DNA from 4 places in the Micromonospora taraxaci genome. Region 1 is predicted to be linked to each of the others. Evidence: riboswitches for the same ligand, from Rfam matches in the RefSeq annotation. Region 1 holds a riboswitch; each other region holds the start of a gene.

Region 1 (4,449 bases):
CGTGTCGAGATCGGGGGCGGTCAGCCGGGCGTGCACCCGGGCCACGACGTCGTCGTCGGACGCCGCAGCCGGCAGCCGCCTGACCCGTCGCCGGACAGGAACGACGGATTCGTCGGCGGGCAGCCACTCCGGCGGGTCCCACCACTCGCCTTCGGTGTCGGCGGCCGCGCAGATGGACACGCAGATCGGCGTCACGCCGTCGGTCGTCCGCTCCCGACCGGCGGCGAAACCCGTCGGGTGACCGGCCGCCGATTCGTCCACCTCGAGATCGCCACGGCTCCACCGGAAGCGCGTCAGCAGTGGCGCGGCCAGGTGACGGACCGCCTCAGCGCCCGGAGCGGACGGGACGGACGGCATCAGCGTCAGGTCGACGTTCACCCCGTCGCGGGGATGGTCCGCTTCGGTGCGGGACGCCACCAGACCCACCGCGCCGAGCGAGGCGACCAGGGATCGGCACCGACGCGCGGCATCGTCGAGTCGAGAGTCGACGACATTCAGGCTCACGCTGACCACAAGGGACGGATCAACGGCAGGCATCCGGGCGAATGTAGGCGTCGGGAGCCCGGTCGCACGACCGATATTTCCGCTCGGGACCGCTCAGCGATACGGGTCGAGCAGCGCCAGCACGGCCGCCGGGTCCTCCACGTGCGCATTGTGGCCGAGACCGGGCAGCGTGGCGACCGGCACCCCGTACTCCTTGAGTTGTTCGTCGCTGACCATCGGGTCGTGTTCCCCGCGCGCCAGCACGACCGGCGCGTCGGTCGCCGCCAGCAGCGCGGCCAGGTCGGGCTCGCCGACGGCGAACGCGGTCGGGTCCATGGCGAGACGCCACCGGCCGTCGACCTGACGCAGGCCGGCGTCCACCACCGGATGGTCCGGCGGGACCAGGCCGGCCAGGCCGGACACCCGAAGGTAGCGGCGTGCCGCCTCGGCGCGGGTGGCGAACCAGCTGACCGGACGGGCGGCGAGGTCGGCGGCGCGGGCCAGCTCGTCGGGTGACCAGACGGCCTTGATGCCCAGCCCGACCACGGCGTCCACGGGCGCCCCGGCGGCGTTCGCGGCCAGCGCGAGGCCGACCACCCCGCCCAGCGAGTGCCCGAGCACGACGAGCCGGTCGCCGAGCGCCAGGCCGCGCGCTATCCGGTCGGCGAACCCCGCAAAGGTGTACGACGGCAGCGGCTCCGCCCAGCCGTGGCCGGCGAGGTCCGGTGCCAGCCACCGCCCCGCCCAGCGCTGCTCCAGCAGCGGCGCCCACGGCAACCAGACGTCCCCGGTCGTGCCCATTCCGTGCAGGAGCAGCAGGACCCGCCCGCGACCGGCTTGACCACCCGATTCATCCACCACGGCCGCAGTCTCCCACGGTTCACGGCCCGGTACGAGAGTCGTCATCCACGCCGCTTCCCGCGCGACGCTGACGGCACCGACGAAAAACGCCGCGGGCGCCGCCCCCTTGTGGGGGACGACGCCCGCGGCGGTCAGCGTGCCTGGGTCAGGCGGAGTAGCCCCGGCTGGCGATCCAGTTGGCCAGGTCGATGGTGGTGATCCAGTACGACGGGTCGGCCGCGTTGGCCGAGTCGGCGATCCGCACGGTGCGGCCGTTGTCCTTGTAACCCACGACGGCGATGTAGTGCCCGCCGCCGTAGGAGTGGTAACCGCCGTTGGTGTCGACGGCGTCGCCGACGACGTTCGCGACCACGCCACGGCCGTCGGTGATGGCCTTGACGACGTCGGCCTGGAGCCGGTCCATCTGGGCCGGGCTGGGGGCGCCGGCGAACATCCGAGTCCGGTACGGGGAACCCTTCACCTCGGCGTTGAGGACGCGGGTGGTGTCCTCGGCCGAGTTGGTGCCCATCTCGGTGGTGCCCAGCTCGGCGCCGAGCTCCTCCTGGGTGCGGTCGATACCGGTGGCGCTGAGGGCGTTCCGGGTGGCCGCCGGGCCGCAGTTGTAGTACGTGTTCTGCGCCTCGTAGTCGTAGGCCAGCACCTTGGTCGCGGGTGGCTTCGGCGGCGTCGGCTTACGGGTGAGGTCGGGGTTGGCCTTCGCCTTGGCCGCCGGCGACGCGGCGCTGGTGGCCGGGGCGGCGGTGCTCGGCGCGGCGCTGGCCGACGGGGACGCCTCACGCACCTCGCCGCGGGAGGCGGCAACGTCGCTGCGCATCTCGGCGACGGTGGTCGCGGTGCGCTGGCCGGCGGGTGCGTCGTCGGCGGTGGTGAGCAGGGCGCCGGTGGTGGTGGCGATCGCGAGGGCCGCGGCGGAGGCGGCAACGATCTGGTACGGGCGCTCGGTGGCGAAACGGCGGAGCTGACGCTGCAGGGTGTGCTTCACGGGGTCCTCCACGGATCGGGGGGAGAGCGGCACACCGGCGACCGGACCGGTATCCGGGCAGGCGCCAGCGCGCGGACCGTGGTCCGCGGATGGTGAACCGCTCAGGGGAACGCCCGGCGTGGCCGGGCGGTGAGGCGATGACCCGGGGGTCAGCTCACCGTCACTGGACGAATGAGCGGGGGCACCGCTGCGCCGTGGAGGCGAGGGAACAACCGAGGGGTGGAAAGGTGCTGCACGAGGATGGAACTCCTTCCGACACCGCCTACCGGGTTAGCTGACGGATTCGGGCGGGAAGATCGCCCTACCGCGGGCTGTGGCTCGCGGATTCACCCCGGACTTACTGGTGGGTCCCCGGTTCGTTCATCACGATTGAGCGGGTCGGCGCGGCGTCGCCTCTTGCGATCGGTTACCGCACCGGACGGGACGACAGTACTGGCCCGTCCGCACCCCTGCCAAGCCAGCTCCACCTGCGTAAACCTGAAATAGCGTAGCAATTTCTGCGCGTATTGCCGCTGACGTGACTCGATGGGACAAGCGGTTACGGTGACGCCTACGGGCGACAACCGGACAGGCCGCCGAGAATGCGACCAGATTCACCGGAAGAATCGTGCCGATCGCGCCGGACGCCCGATTCTCGGTCGGCGTGAGCCGGCTCACGTCACGGATCGGGCTCAACTCGCCCGCGCCGGCCGCCACCGCGCCACGACAGCGGGTCGGAACACACCGGTCACCGCCCGGCGCGCGGGTAGCGGGTTCGGTCGCAGCCGGGCCGCCGCCGCGCAGGTCTCCGCTGCGAGGGCTCGCGCTGAGTCGGCAGCCAGTTCCGCGTCCCGCCAGGCAGCACGCTCCCGGGATGCGGCGGCCTGGTAGTCGGCCAGCCTGGCGTCCCGGATCGTCCGGCTGAACAGCACCTCCTGCTCGACCGGGTGCCGCCGGGGATCCCAGCCGCGCCGGTGCGCGAACACGTCGCCGAGCTGCGCCATGCTCAGGTCACCCCGCCAGTACGCCGTCATCGCGGCCCGGTGCAGGTAGCGCTCGCGGGCGGCGTACTCGGCCGGGGTGCGGGGGGTCTGCGGGGTGGGCAGCGCCTCGGCGCCGGCGAAGCGACGGGCGGCGGTGTCCGCCTCGTCGTAGGCGCACCAGGCCCGCTCCATCTCCTCCTGAGCGGTCAGCCAGTCAGCACGTCGCCGCTGCGCGGTCCTGGCCGCGCCGGTCGCGGCGACCGCTACCTCCTCGGCGTACCGGCGCAGGTCGGCAGCCTCGGCGGCGGCCACCTCACGAGCGGTGGGGGCGGCCGTGCGCGGGTCGTCCGAGGGTGTGTCCCGCTCGGGGCGGGCCACCAGCAGGGCGAGTACGCCCAGGGCCAGCAGGAACAGGGTGGACCAGATGGCGGCGGCCTGCGGCACCTCGGTCACGAACTGGTAGAAGACGGCGGTCTCCATGGTCGGCACCTCGGGAGAGAGCGATGCGATGGGGAGCCCCACCGCCACCGGGCCAGGGCGGAGCACGGGCCGGTGGGGCGCGGAGCTGGTGGGTCGACAGGCGCGGCGGGCGGGACGCTCGTCCCGGTGACTCAGCGCCCGGGTGGCGCCCGGGGTGCCCGGCTGCTCGGGCCGTGGACCAGGGGCAGCCGGTCGGACCCGGCCGCGCGCACCGGCAGCGGGCCGGTCCGGGCAGTGGCCTGGTCGCCGGGCGGAGCCGATTGCGGGTCGACCGACCACGCCGAGGAGAATTCCTCGACGGGCTCCTCGGTCGTCGCCTGCGCCTCGTGCACCGCCCCCTGCGCGGAGGTGGACGGGCAGGTCGCCGGGAGTGCGCCGAGGGCGAACGGAGTTGGCACAGCGGCCGAGGCCGGGCCCGCGCCGAGCGCCAGGGCCGCGACGACGGCGAGGCTGGTCAGCACCCGCGTCGCCCAGCGCGCCACCCACCACAGCGGACAGGTGAACGCGACCGGAAGCACGACCTCACGCTACCGTCGTGCCGACCTCGACGCACCGACCACGGGCGTGTCGTCGCACGCCGCGCCGAACCCCACTGAGCAGGGTGGACGGTGTCAGCGCGAGTCGGCGTACGTTGATCGACCGTTGGTCTGCTGCCCGCTCTCCCCGGCGGCGTCGGGACCG
Region 2 (4,449 bases), on a different contig from region 1:
CCGCGCCCACGGTCCGCATCCGCTCCAACGCCAACCGGTCCTTCACCAGGATCCCGGACCGCGCGGCCAACGCGGTGGAGAGCGCGACGACGAGAGGAATGGCGAGACCGAGGGCGTGTGGGCAGGCGATCACCAGGACGGTGACCGCGCGGACCACCGCCTCGTCGGGTCGACCGAGCGCGGCCCAGACCAGCACGGTCAGCACGGCCGTGCCGGTGGCGACGTAGAACAGCGCGGCGGCGAACCGGTCGGCCAGCAGTTGGGCCCGCCCGCCGGAACCCTGGGCCTGCGCGACCATCCGCTGGATGCCGGCGAGCGCGGTCTGCTCACCCAGCGCCTCGACGCGTACCCGGATCGCCGAGTCGGTGGCCACCGTGCCGGCCACCACCCGGTCACCCGCGGACCGGGCGACCGGCCGTGACTCACCGGTGATCATCGACTCGTCCAACTCGGCGTCACCGTCGACGATGCGGCCATCCGCCGGCACCCGACCGCCCGGGCGGACCAGCACTACGTCACCGACCCGCAGGTCGGACACCGCCACCGCCTCGACCTGTCCGTCCGCCGCGACGCGCTCGGTCTCGTCCGGCAGCAGCGCGGCCAGCGCCGCGAGCGCTCCCCGGGCCTGCCCGATGGCCTTCATCTCCTGCCAGTGGCCGAGCAGCATGATGGTGACCAGGGCGGCCAACTCCCACCAGAAGTCCAGGTCGAAGGCGCCCACGCTGGTCGCCAGGGACGCGGCGTAGGCGACGGTGATCGCCATCGCGACCAGCAGCATCATCCCGGGCGCGCGGTCCCGCACCTCCCGCACCACACCCACGAGGAACGGCCAGCCGCCCCACCAGAACACCACCGAGCCGAGCACCGGGCCCACCCACGAGCGGCCGGGTACGTCCCAACCCAGGCCCAACTGATCCCACACCAGGTGGCTGGTCAGGACCACCGGGACCGTGAGAGCCAGACAGATCCAGAAGCGCCGACGGAACATCTCGGGATCGTGCCCGGCGTGCTTGTCGTGCCCGGCGTGCTTGTCGTGCTGCGGTGACGCGGCCGGGGCGTGCTGGCCGGGGTCGGGCGGTGACGGCACGGGCATGTCTCCACGATGCCGGTCCGGGAACCGCCACGCGGGCGGTTCCACCACCGACACTCCGTCACGACCTGCATCCCCCGACCGTGCTGGTTAGCATTTCCCACGATGACCCCCGGCAGACCGAGGCACGAACGGGCACCCGCGCCAGCGCGCGGTGGTGTCGCGGCTGGCCGGTCGGGTCCGACCCTACCGTCCGTGACCGAGCGGTCGTCAGCCGGCGAACCATCGCGTTCCCCCACCACGTTTCCGCAGTGACGGTGAACCGACCGGCCCACTGACACGTACCCCGCACCGGATCGTTGGGAGTCTCACCTTGGGTTCCGACCACGCCCGTCCCGCTCCGTCCGCCCCGCCCCGGGTGCGACGGATCCTCGTCATGACCGTGGTGCCTCTCTTCGTCGCCACCGTCATCGCGGCCGTGCTCCTCTGGCCGCGCGGCGGGTCACCACAGTCCGACGGCGGGGCGGACGTGCCGCGCTACAGCGGCACTGTGACCCGGGTGGTGATGGAGCCGTGCCCGCCGTCGCCGTCGAGCCCCGAGGGCACACCGCGCGTCGGCGACGGGCGCTGCGGCACTGTCGACGTCCGCGTGGACGACGGGCCGTCGGCCGGACAGCAGGTCGAGACGCCGGTGCCCGACGGGCCGGGCGCACCCCGGGTGGAGGTCGGCGACGAGGTCATCCTGGTCGAGCTGACCGACCCCACCGATCCCACCATCAGCAACTGGAACGTCGCCGAGCACCAGCGGGGCACCCCGATGCTGTGGTTGGCCGTCGTCTTCGCCGCCGCGATCGTCGCGTTCGGTCGGTGGCGGGGTCTCGCCGCGCTCGCCGGGCTGGCCGCCAGCTTCGCCATCCTGCTCACCTTCGTACTGCCGGGTATCGGCGCGGGGAAGTCACCCCTGCTGGTGGCGGTGGTCGGCGCCGCCCTGATCATGTTCGTGGTGCTCTACCTGACACACGGGGTCAGCGCACAGACCTCGGTAGCGGTGCTCGGCACCCTGGGCAGCCTGGTGTTGACCGGCGTGCTCGCCACCGTCGCCACCGCCGCGACCCACCTCACCGGCTTCGGCAGCGAGGAAGCCACCACCCTGTCGATGTTCCAGGGCGACGTGGACCTGCACGGCCTGCTGCTCGCCGGAATCATCATCGGATCGCTCGGGGTGCTCGACGACGTGACAGTCACCCAGGCGGCCACCGTCACCGAACTGGCGCACGCCAACCCCGGCCTGACCCGGTTGCAGCTGTACCGCGCGGCAACCCGGGTCGGTCGGGCGCACATCGCGTCCACTGTCAACACCATCGTGCTGGCGTACGCGGGCGCGTCGCTGCCGCTGTTGCTCCTGCTCACCGCGGACGCGCGGCCGATCGGGCAGATCCTCACCAGCGAGTTCCTCGCCCAGGAGATCGTCCGCAGCGCGGTCGCCACCCTCGGCCTGATCGCCGCCGTGCCGCTGACCACCGGACTGGCGGCGGTGGTGACCGCCGCCGGTCGCACCGACGCTCTGTCGCCCGCCGCCGGTCGCACCGACGCCACGTCGCCCGCCGACGCTTCCGCCCCGCGACCGCAGACGGACCGGGCGGAGGCACTGGCCGCACTGATCTCACCGCGAACGGGTCACCCCGACGAGTCGGACCCGACGCGGACTCCACCCCCATCTACCGCCGCCGACCGGTGGCCGGAGCCGAACAGGAGCACGGATACGACATGGTGACACTCCTCAGCGTGACCAGATCGGGCCTCCACCCTGAGAACCGCGTCACTGGTCACTCAACGCTATGGCGAAATGACACTTTTGGTCGGCATCCAGGCGTAGCTCACCCGGTCGACTCTCGGGTAACCTCGCTGCCGGTCACCGATGAAGGCGCGAAGCGGCGTCTGCGGTGCCACCGCCCAATCGCCAACCGGCGAGCCGGGGACCCAGGTACGTGGGGTGAATCCGCGTCAGCGGTAGGGGCCACTTCCGCCCCGAACCCGTCAGCTAACCCGGTCGGCGGTCGACGGAAGGGAACATTGTGACGGCACCCCTACGCCGCTGGTTGACACCCGTGGTGGCCGTGATCGCCGCACTCACCGTGCTCGCCGGGCCCCTCCCGGCCCACGCCGCCCCGACGACTCCCACCCCGTCCGGGCACGAGGAGGACGGCGAGCCAAAGCTGCTCACCGACGTCATCGAGCAGGCCAACCGCGACTACTCCGCCGCCAAGTCCCAACTGGACAAGTCCAAGAAGCGGCAGAGCGAGCTGACGCAGCAGGTCGATCGGGCCCGGGCCGACCTGGACGCGCTGGCCCCCCAGGTCGGGCAGATCGCCGCCCAGTCGTACCGGACCGGCCGGATCGGCGCGCTCGCGATGCTGCTGGAGAGCAAGGCTCCCGACGCGTTCGTCCAGCGGGCCTCGCTGCTCGACGAGATGAACATGGTCAACGAGAAGAAGCTCGCCGAGGTCAACGCGGTGAAGGCCCGCGCCGAGCAGGCCAAGCTACTTCTCGACGCGGAGGTCCGCGAGCAGCAGAAGCAGACCGCCCTGATGGCCAAGCGCAAGAGCGAGGCGGACAAGGCGCTCTCCCTCGTCGGCGGCAAGGGCTTCACCGGCGGCCTGGTCGACGCCACCTCGAAGGTCGCCAAGATCGGCCCGGGTCGCACCGCCGACGGTGACTGGAAGCCGCAGTCGTGCAGCGAGAAGGACCCGACCACGTCCGGCTGCGTCACGCCCCGCACGCTGCACGCGTACAAGGAGGTCAAGGCGGCCGGCTTCAACCGGTTCGTCGGCTGCTACCGCTCCGGTGGGCCGTGGGAGCACCCGAAGGGCCGCGCCTGCGACTGGTCGTTGCAGAAGAGCGGCTTCGCCCCGTGGCACAACGACGACACCCGGAAGTACGGCAACAACGTCGCCGCCTTCCTCATCCGTAACGCCGACCGGCTGGGCATCTACTACGTCATCTGGAACCGGCAGATCTGGTTCCCGGCGACCGGTTGGAGTTCGTACAGCGGGCCGTCGAACCACACCGACCACGTCCACATGTCGCTGCTCTGACCCGCAGGACATTCGTCGAGGGCCGTTCCGCGTCGCGCGGAGCGGCCCTCGTCTCGCGTCAGGCCCCGAAACGCGCGGCCCTCGTCGTGTCAGGCCGCGGCGGGCGCTGCCGGGTCGGCGTCGAGCGTCGTGAGGCCGGCCGGCACGGCGGCCACCGCGCGCACCTCTCCAGCGGCGAGCCGGTACGACACACCCACCACCGCGCACCGCCCCTGCGCCACCGCACCGGCCAGCACGGGCGACTGGCCGAGCAACGTCTCGACGGTCTGTGCGATGTGGACGTCGACGATGCCGTCGATGTCCTGCACACCCTCGGCCTCGGCC
Region 3 (4,449 bases), 1.1 Mb from region 1:
AGGCCCCGCAGGGCACCACTGTGACCCTGCACCTCAAGCCGGCCGACACCGAGGACAACCTGCACGACTACACCGCAGAGTGGACCGTCCGCGACATCGTCAAGCGCTACTCCGACTTCATCGCCTGGCCGATCCGGATGACCGTCGAACGCCCCGGCGCCGACGGCGAGGCCGCCACCAGCGAGGTGCAGACCCTCAACTCGATGAAGGCGCTCTGGGCGCGGCCCCGCGACGAGGTCGACGCCGCCGAGTACAACGAGTTCTACAAGCACGTCAGCCACGACTGGGCCGACCCGCTCGAGGTCGTGCACATGAAGGGCGAGGGCACCTTCGAGTACGAGGCGCTGCTGTTCCTGCCCAGCCACGCCCCACTGGACCTGTTCTCCCCGCAGGGTCGCCGAGGTGTGCAGCTCTACGTCAAGCGTGTCTTCATAATGGACGACTGCGAGGCGCTCGTCCCGACCTACCTGCGCTTCGTCAAGGGTGTGGTCGACGCGCACGACCTGTCGCTCAACATCTCCCGGGAGATCCTCCAGCAGGACCGGCAGATCCAGATCGTCCGTCGCCGCCTGGTCAAGAAGGTCCTCGCCACGGTGAAGGACCTGAAGGCCAACCACGCCGAGCGCTACCGCACCTTCTGGACCGAGTTCGGCGCGGTGGTCAAGGAAGGGCTGATCGACGACACCGACAACCGCGACACCCTGCTGGACATCCTCTCCGTCGCCTCCACCCACGACGCGACCGAGCCCACCGACCTGGCCGGTTACGTCTCGCGGATGAAGGACGGCCAGAGCGACATCTGGTACGCCACCGGTGAGTCCCGGGCCGCCATCGAGAACTCGCCGCACCTCGAGGCCTTCCGGGCCAAGGGTCACGAGGTGCTGCTGCTCACCGACCAGGTCGACGAGGTGTGGGTCGAGCGGGTCGGCGCGTACGACGGCAAGACGCTGCGCTCGATCGCCAAGGGCGAGATCGACCTGGACACCGACGAGGAGAAGCGGCAGGCCGAGGCCGAGCGCGAGCAGCAGCGGCAGGAGTTCGCCGGCCTGCTCGGCTGGCTCGGCACCACGCTGACCGACAGCGTCCGGGAGGTCCGGCTGTCGTCGCGACTGACCACCTCACCGGCCTGCGTCGTCGGCGACGCCCACGACCTCACGCCGACCCTGGAGAAGATGTACCGGGCCATGGGGCACGAGGTGCCCCCGACCAAGCGGATCCTGGAGATCAACCCCGGGCACCCGCTGGTCTCCGGGCTGCGCAAGGCCCACGAGCAGGGGAGCGACCAGGCGGCCCTGACCGAGACCGCCGAGCTGCTCTACGGCCTGGCCGTGCTCGCCGAGGGCGGTGAGCTGACCGACCCGGCCCGCTTCACCCGGACGCTCGCCGACCGGCTGGCGCGCACTCTGTAGACGGTCGACCTCCCGGCCGGCGGGCCACCCGACCAGGGACCCGCCGGCCGGTTCGGCGTACCGGCGTCGTGCATCCGATCACCAACGGACACGTCGAGTCGCTCGGTGCTACACCGTGGCCTGGCTGCGTCACGAGGCCTGATCGGTACCGGTCCACAGTGCTCTCTGCACAGTGTCCGGCCGGCCGCAACCGCTGCGGACGGCGCCCCGCGTACCCCGGTGAAGAACTTCACAGGGGTTGGGCGATCGTCACCGAACGTGCCTAACGTCGGTCGGGTTCGCCACTGCGGACACCGCGGCCGGCAACGCCAAATCCTGCCCCCGGCCGTCGGAACCCAGTCACCCGGGCAGGAGCGGGGGACCCACACGTTCCTCGGTGCACGTCACCTCGGGGTGAAGCCGCCACCGTGCGGCCGGGCTCCTCGGCCCGAACCCGACAGCTCACCTCGCCGGCGTGGAGGAAGCTCACATGACGTCTGTTCACACGCCCCGTCATCGACGGGTCACCACCCGCCGCCTCGCCGTCGGCACCCTGGCCGTCGGTGCCGTCACCGGCGCTGTCGCCCTCTTCGGCCCGGCCGCCCCGGCGCAGGCCGGAGTCAACTGGGACGCGATCGCCAAGTGCGAGTCCGGCGGTAACTGGAAGATCAATACCGGCAACGGCTACTTCGGTGGCCTGCAGTTCTCGCAGAGCACCTGGGCCGGTTACGGCGGCAAGAAGTACGCCGCCCGCGCCGACCTGGCCAGCCGTGGCGAGCAGATCGCCATCGCCGAGAAGGTGCTCGACGGGCAGGGCATCGGTGCCTGGCCGACCTGCGGCAAGAAGGGCGGCTCGTCGGGAGGCTCCGGCACGAAGTCGACCAAGTCCACCGCGAAGTCGACGAAGTCCACCGCGAAGCCCACCGAGCGGCAGGAGCGGCCGTCGCGCGGCGAGCAGCCGGCGACCCGCAACCATGAACGCACCGCGGCGCCGGCCGGCGGCCAGACGTACCTGGTCAAGCCGGGCGACACCCTGTCGGAGATCGCCGACGCCCGTCGGGTGTCCGGCGGCTGGCAGGCGCTGTACGAACACAACCGGAAGCTGATCGGGGCCGACCCGGGTCTGATCTTCCCCGGTCAGAAGCTCAGCCTCTGACGGACGGCACACGAACGCTCGGCCGGGTCATCGGCCGAGCGTTCGTGTGTTCGGTGCTGGTCAGCCCGAGTGCCGGGCCGGGTTCGAGTCACGCCGCCGAGGCGGACGCCTTCGGCGCTCGACGCGACGCCACCGGGCCGGCGTTGCGACCCCAGCGAGAGGTCGATGCCAGATCGGTCCCGCCGTCGACGGTCACCTCGACGGAGTCAGACCCGCCGCGGGACAGACGCAGCGAATGCTCGGCGCCCTGACGGGCAGCGCAGGGCCAGGCCTGCCCGGCGCACTGGAGATTGCGGCAGTGACCCTCGTCGTCCGGCTCGTGGGCGCTCAACACGTCGATCGCCAGTTGCCAGAGCAGCGGGTCGGTCACGTCGTGCGGGCGCTCGGCGCCGCGGCTCGCTCGGTTGCTGGTGTCCTCGGACATGGTGGGTCCCCCCTTGTCAGGCTGTACCCCCCAAGGGTCACCCGTCGGCTGCCGGCTAAACCGCCGACCTGCTGTGATGTGTCTCCTGTCGCAACTCCGCGCGTGGACACCGCACGCAGATCGGTCAATCCGGCAGCAGCGGCATCTCGACACCCGGCTCCCGGCCGAGCAGGACCGCACGGGTGAGCGCCGTCGAGCCGAACCGGTCGCGGACCGCGTCGACAGCGGCGTCCAACTCCGCGCCCGGGTCGCGGTGGAACGGCAACTCCGGCTGCACCGGACTGTCGTCCAGGTTGCCCACCGACACACCGATCAGCGTGACACCACGACTGTCGATCTCGGACTGGGCCGCCCGCAGCAATGCGCGCGCGGCGGCGAGCAGCGGCGTCGTGTCCGCTGTCGCCTTGCCGATGGTGTGCGAGCGGGTCGCCCGGCTGTAGTCGCCGAAGCGCAGCCGCAGCACCACAGTGCGACCGGACCGCCCGGCCGCGCGCATCCGCCGGGTGACCCGGTCGACCAGACCGGCGAGGATGGCGTCCAGTTCCGCCGGGGCGCGCGGGGTGCGACTCAGCGCGTGTTGGGCACCCATCGAGCCGCGTCGGCGACCAACCTGCACCGCGCGTGGGTCACGGTTGTGCGCCAGGGCGTGCAGGTGCCGGCCGGCACCGGACCCGAGCAGCGACACCAACGCGGCCTCACCGAGCCGGGCCACCTCGCCGACGGTACGGATCCGGTGCTCCCGCAGCTTCGCGGAGGTGACCGGGCCGACGCCCCACAACCGTTCGACCGGAAGCGGGTGCAGGAACGCCACCTCGGCGTCCGGTGCGACTACCAGCAAGCCGTCCGGCTTCGCCACCCCGCTGGCCACCTTCGCCAGGAACTTCGTGCGGGCCACACCCACCGTGATCGGAAGGTGGACCCGTTCACGAACCTCCCGACGCAGCCGCGCCGCGACGTCGGCCGGTGGCCCGACCAGCCGCCGCAGGCCACCCACGTCCAGGAACGCCTCGTCTATCGAGATCCCCTCGACCAGCGGAGTGGTCTGCCGGAAGACCTCGAAGACCGCGCGGCTCGCCGCCGTGTACGCCGACATCCGAGGCGGCACCACGATCGCGTCCGGACACAGCCGGCGTGCCTGCTGGCCGCCCATCGCGCTGCGGACGCCCCGCGCCTTCGCCTCGTAGCTGGCCGCGAGGACCACGCCCCCGCCGACGATCACCGGCCGGCCGCGCAGGCGTGGATCGTCGCGCTGCTCGACCGACGCGTAGAAGGCGTCCAGGTCGGCGTGCAGGATGCTGGCACCGGGCGACACGTACACATGTTCGCATGGCATCCGGTGATCGCGGCAGTGACCTGGGCGGACGTGGCGTCAGTCGAGGCAGAACTCGTTGCCCTCCGGGTCGACCATGACGAGGTGACCGGCACCCAGCGGGGGAGCGGGCTCGTGGCGACCGAGCCGGGTGGCGCCGTGCGCGGCGAGC
Region 4 (4,449 bases), 3.4 Mb from region 1:
CTTCCCGGGGATGAGCGCCACCCGCACCGACCCGCCCCAGGTGGCGGCGGTGAAGGGTTCGCTGCGGATGCGTCGGGTGCTCGAGCGGGCGGCCCGCGACGCGGTGCCGGGCGGCCCGGGTGAGCTGCGGCTGCTGTACCGGGGCACGCTGCTGCGGCTGGACCGGACGACGCTGGACCGGATCCGAGACCGCGCGCTGCACCGGGGCGCCCGACGCAACGAGGTGCGCCGGGCTGGCTTCGACGGGGTGTTCGCCGCGCTCTGGGCGCAGGCCCGAGAGGTGGGCGTCACCCGTCTGCCGCAACAGCGGGCCTTCGAGGCGGAGATCGCCGAGCGGTCGGAGTTCCGGGAGTTCCTCAAGGCGTGGTGGCCTCGTCTGCACCCTCGGCACGTGCTCGGTTGGCTGGCGCAGCCGGACCGGCTGCGCCGGTACGCCGGGGGGATCCTCTCCAACGCGGAGATCCGGCTGCTCACCACCGCGTACCGGGATCTGGACTCGACCGGGCTGACCATCGCCGACATCGCGCTGCTGGACGAGTTGGACGCGCTACTCGGTAAGCCGGTGCAGCCGGCCCGGGCCCGTCGCGACCCGTTCCAGCTGGCTGGCGGCGTACGCGAGCTGAGCACCGCCGCCGACCGGCAGCGGGCCGCCCGCGCGGCGGCTCGGGAGCGCCCAGAGGACTACCGGGACTACGCGCACGTGGTGGTCGACGAGGCGCAGGACGTCTCACCGATGCAGTGGCGGATGATCGGCCGTCGTGGTCGGCTGGCCTCCTGGACGGTGGTGGGTGACCCGGCGCAGACCGCGTGGACCGGCGACCCCGACGAGTTGGACCGGGCCCGGGACCAGGCGTTGGGCCGGCGCAAGCGGCACGACTTCACGCTCACCACCAACTACCGCAACTCCTCGGAGATCTTCGCGGTGGCGGCGGCGGAGATCCGTCGGCTCTACCCGGACCTGCCGCTGCCGACCGCCGTCCGGTCCACCGGCGTCGATCCGGTCGAGTTGGTGGTGCCCGCGACGGGGTTGGAGACCGCGACCGTGAAGGCCGCCGCCGACCTGCTGGCCGAGGTGGAGGGCACGGTCGGCGTGATCACGCCGGTGCCGCGTCGGGACGAGGTCGCCGGTTGGCTCGACGCGCTGGACGCGCCGAGGTTGCAGGTGGTCACCAGCCTGGAGGCCAAGGGCATGGAGTACGACGGAGTCGTGCTGGTCGCCCCGAGCGAGATCCGGGCGGATCCGGGTGCCGGGGTACGCACCCTGTACGTGGCGCTGTCCCGGGCCACCCAGCGACTCACCACCATCGACCCCACCGGCTGACCTGTCCGAGCGGCCACCGGTGGGAGGCGCGACCCGTACACTTGCACACATTGCGATGTGAACATACATTGGACCGGACCTCGGACGGCGGCGGAAGGTAATTCACGTGGGCGCAGGTCATGACCACCACCACGGGTCCGTCGCCAATGCCGCATACCAGCACCGGGGTCGACTCTGGGCGGCATTCGGGCTGCTCGCCACCCTGATGGTGGTCGAGGCGGTCACCGCCCTGCACACCGGGTCGCTCGCCCTGCTCTCCGACGCCGGGCACATGTTCACCGACGTGCTCGGCATCGGCATGGCGCTCGCCGCGATCACCGCGACCCGGCGGGCCACCGGCGACCCGCAGCGCACCTTCGGGCTCTACCGACTCGAGGTGCTCGCCGCACTGGCCAACGCCGTCCTGCTCTCCGGCGTCGCGGTCTACGTGGTGATCGAGGCGATCCGCCGCTTCGGCGACCCGCACGAGGTCATCACCGGTCCGATGCTCGTGGTGGCCGTCCTCGGCCTGCTCGCCAACATCGTCGCCTTCGCCCTCCTCCGCACCGGGGCCCGGGAGAGCATCAACATCCAGGGCGCCTACCTGGAGGTGCTCGGCGACCTGCTCGGCTCGGTCGGCGTGATCGGCGCGGCGCTGCTCATCACCGTCACCGACTGGTGGTGGGCCGACCCGCTCGTCGCCGTCGCCATCGGCGTGTTCATCCTGCCACGCACCTGGCGGCTGGCCCGGGCAGCCATCCGCATCCTGGTGCAGGCCGCACCGGAACACCTCCAGGTGACCGCCGTGCACGACCGGCTGGCCGCCGTTCCCGGCGTGGTCGAGGTGCACGACCTGCACGTCTGGACGCTCACCTCGGGCATGGACGTGGCCTCCGCACACCTCACCATGGAGCCCGGCGCAGAGGTCGGCGCGGTGCTCACCGCAGCGCGTACGGCCCTGCACAACGACTTCCGAATCGAGCACGCGACGTTGCAGATCGAACCGGGTGCCGCGTCCGGGGCGTGCGGCTCCATCGAGTGGTGAGGTGAGTCCCGCGTGAGGACGCACTCACCGTCCGTCACATTCGCTGCAGCCGCCCCACCAGTACCGGTAGGCTCTGTCCCGGCCGCCACCAGGCGGCGCCTCCCGGCGCCGGTGGTGGTCGTCGCCTAATCGCCCGCACGGGCGAACCGGGGAACCACGTTCCTGGGGTGCATCCGCGTCAGCGGTAGGGATCTTCCGTCCCGAACCCGTCAGCTAACCCGGTCGGCGGCTGACGGAAGGACTGCGCAGTGGCACCAGCACGACCACCTGCCGCCAAACTGGCGGCCCTGATCGTCGCGATGCTCGCTCTCGGCGTCGCGCTCCCGGCCGGCACCGCCTCGGCCGCTCCCCCGACCGGCCAGCGGGCCGCCGCACCCGACTCCGACGAAGAGGGCGGCACCCCGGCACTCCGAGCCCAATTGGAGGCCGCCAGCAAGGGCTACCTGGACGCCAAGCGCGCCCTGGACTCCTCCGTGCAGCGGCAGCAGCAGCTCACCACCCAACTGAAGACCCTCGAGGTCGAACTCGACCAGCGCAGCGGCAAGGTCGGCGAGATCGCCGGCGTCGCGTACCGCACCGGACGACTCAGCACGATCTCGGCGCTGCTCAACAGCAACACCCCGGAAGGCTTCATGGACCGGGCCGCCTCCCTGGACGCGGTGGCCGCCAACGAGGACCGGGTGCTGCGCGACCTCCTCACCAGCAAGGAGCAGGCCAACCGCACCCGGGTCGCCCTGGACGGTGAGATCAACGAACAGCGCAAGCAGGTCGCGGTGATGGCCAAGCGCAAGGAGCAGGCCGAGCGGGCCCTGACCGTCGCCACCACCCCGAAGCCGCAGACCACCGCCGACACGGACTCCAACCGGGGCACCTCCACCAGCAACGCGAAGGCCGCTCCGCGCAACTCCGACGGCTCCTGGCCGAAGGAGTCGTGCAACGTCGACGACCCCACGCCGGCCAGCGGCTGCATCACCCCGCGCACCCTGCACGCCCTCAACCAGGCCAAGGCCGCCGGCTTCACCCGGTACGTCTCCTGCCACCGCCCCAGCGGCTCCGGTGAGCACCCGAAGGGTCGGGCCTGCGACTTCGCCGCCCAGAAGGGTGGCTTCGGCGGCGACGCCACCGGCGGCGACAAGACGTACGGCAACAACCTGGCCGCGTACTTCATCCGCAACGCCGACCGGCTCGCCGTGCTGTACGTGATCTGGTACAGGCAGATCTGGCTGCCCAGCAGCGGATGGAAGTCGTACAGCGGGGCGGGTGGCGACCCGTCCAGCGACCACACCAACCACGTGCACCTGTCGGTCTACTGACCACTCGTGGCCGGTGCCCCCGTCGAGGGGCACCGGCCACGGCTACGTCGCGGGGCGTACACCCGATGTCGCCGGTCGTCGGACGACCCGGCCACTGTCGGCGGGCAGCATCGCGGTATGCCTCGGATCCCACCCACCGCCCGCAAGGCACTGCTCACCCTGCACCTGGTCACCTCGCTGGGCTGGCTCGGCGCGGACCTGGTGCTGCTCACCCTCGGCATCGCCGTACAGCGGGGCGCCGACCCGGCCGTCTTCTACCCGGTCGGTGCGGTGGTCGGCACCGTCCTGTTCGCACCGCTGAGCGTCCTGGTCTGGCTGATCGGTGTCGTCAGCGCGCTGCTCACCCCGTGGGGCCTCCTGCGCTACCGGTGGGTGCTGGTCAAGCTCGTGATCACCACGATGATGGTCGGGCTGGTGCTGTTCCTGCTCACCCCGAACCTGCGGCACGCCGGAGCGTTGGGCGCCGCCCTGCCCGCACGGGATCGCGCCGACCTGGTGATCGCGCCCGCGGTGTCGACCACCCTCATGATCATCGCGACGGTGCTGTCCACCTACAAGCCGTGGGGACGCCGGCACGCCGCCCGAACGACCAGCGCTCGCAAGCCGGTGCCCACGCCGCCGTGATCACGCTGCAACCACGATGTAGTGGTCTCCTGAGCGCCATCAGGCCACTACATCCATGATCGAGCGTGACCTTGACGGCTGTGGGCGCGCCGATCCGCTCCCGGGCGGCCGCGTCGGGTGTTCGCCCTCAAGATCCGCGCAACATCAGGGATAGTGCTGTCTCCCGA

The links. Region 1 has a riboswitch for cyclic di-AMP ahead of FHU34_RS24015 (C39 family peptidase). Riboswitches for the same ligand answer to the same signal wherever they lie in the genome.
Region 2: it holds a riboswitch for cyclic di-AMP, as region 1 does, so the genes downstream of both, FHU34_RS30365 (coiled-coil domain-containing protein) here and FHU34_RS24015 (C39 family peptidase) in region 1, are expected to answer to the same signal.
Region 3: it holds a riboswitch for cyclic di-AMP, as region 1 does, so the genes downstream of both, FHU34_RS19450 (LysM peptidoglycan-binding domain-containing protein) here and FHU34_RS24015 (C39 family peptidase) in region 1, are expected to answer to the same signal.
Region 4: it holds a riboswitch for cyclic di-AMP, as region 1 does, so the genes downstream of both, FHU34_RS08960 (coiled-coil domain-containing protein) here and FHU34_RS24015 (C39 family peptidase) in region 1, are expected to answer to the same signal.

The regions. Positions count from the first base shown of each region.
Region 1 is NZ_VIWZ01000001.1:5,312,389-5,316,837, forward strand. It holds gene FHU34_RS24005 (hypothetical protein) at 1-537, opposite strand, end outside; gene FHU34_RS24010 (alpha/beta fold hydrolase) at 598-1,344, opposite strand; gene FHU34_RS24015 (C39 family peptidase) at 1,490-2,338, opposite strand; cyclic di-AMP (ydaO/yuaA leader) riboswitch at 2,571-2,712, opposite strand; gene FHU34_RS24020 (hypothetical protein) at 2,998-3,768, opposite strand; gene FHU34_RS24025 (hypothetical protein) at 3,900-4,286, opposite strand; gene FHU34_RS24030 (acyltransferase family protein) at 4,380-4,449, opposite strand, start outside.
Region 2 is NZ_VIWZ01000002.1:271,905-276,353, reverse strand. It holds gene FHU34_RS30375 (heavy metal translocating P-type ATPase) at 1-1,093, opposite strand, end outside; gene FHU34_RS30370 (YibE/F family protein) at 1,404-2,804, shown strand; cyclic di-AMP (ydaO/yuaA leader) riboswitch at 2,971-3,101, shown strand; gene FHU34_RS30365 (coiled-coil domain-containing protein) at 3,106-4,125, shown strand; gene FHU34_RS30360 (carbonic anhydrase) at 4,215-4,449, opposite strand, start outside.
Region 3 is NZ_VIWZ01000001.1:4,191,885-4,196,333, reverse strand. It holds gene htpG (molecular chaperone HtpG) at 1-1,409, shown strand, start outside; cyclic di-AMP (ydaO/yuaA leader) riboswitch at 1,738-1,878, shown strand; gene FHU34_RS19450 (LysM peptidoglycan-binding domain-containing protein) at 1,879-2,544, shown strand; gene FHU34_RS19445 (hypothetical protein) at 2,633-2,968, opposite strand; gene dinB (DNA polymerase IV) at 3,093-4,301, opposite strand; gene FHU34_RS19435 (VOC family protein) at 4,338-4,449, opposite strand, start outside.
Region 4 is NZ_VIWZ01000001.1:1,880,104-1,884,552, reverse strand. It holds gene FHU34_RS08970 (HelD family protein) at 1-1,321, shown strand, start outside; gene FHU34_RS08965 (cation diffusion facilitator family transporter) at 1,428-2,345, shown strand; cyclic di-AMP (ydaO/yuaA leader) riboswitch at 2,458-2,589, shown strand; gene FHU34_RS08960 (coiled-coil domain-containing protein) at 2,594-3,658, shown strand; gene FHU34_RS08955 (hypothetical protein) at 3,776-4,282, shown strand.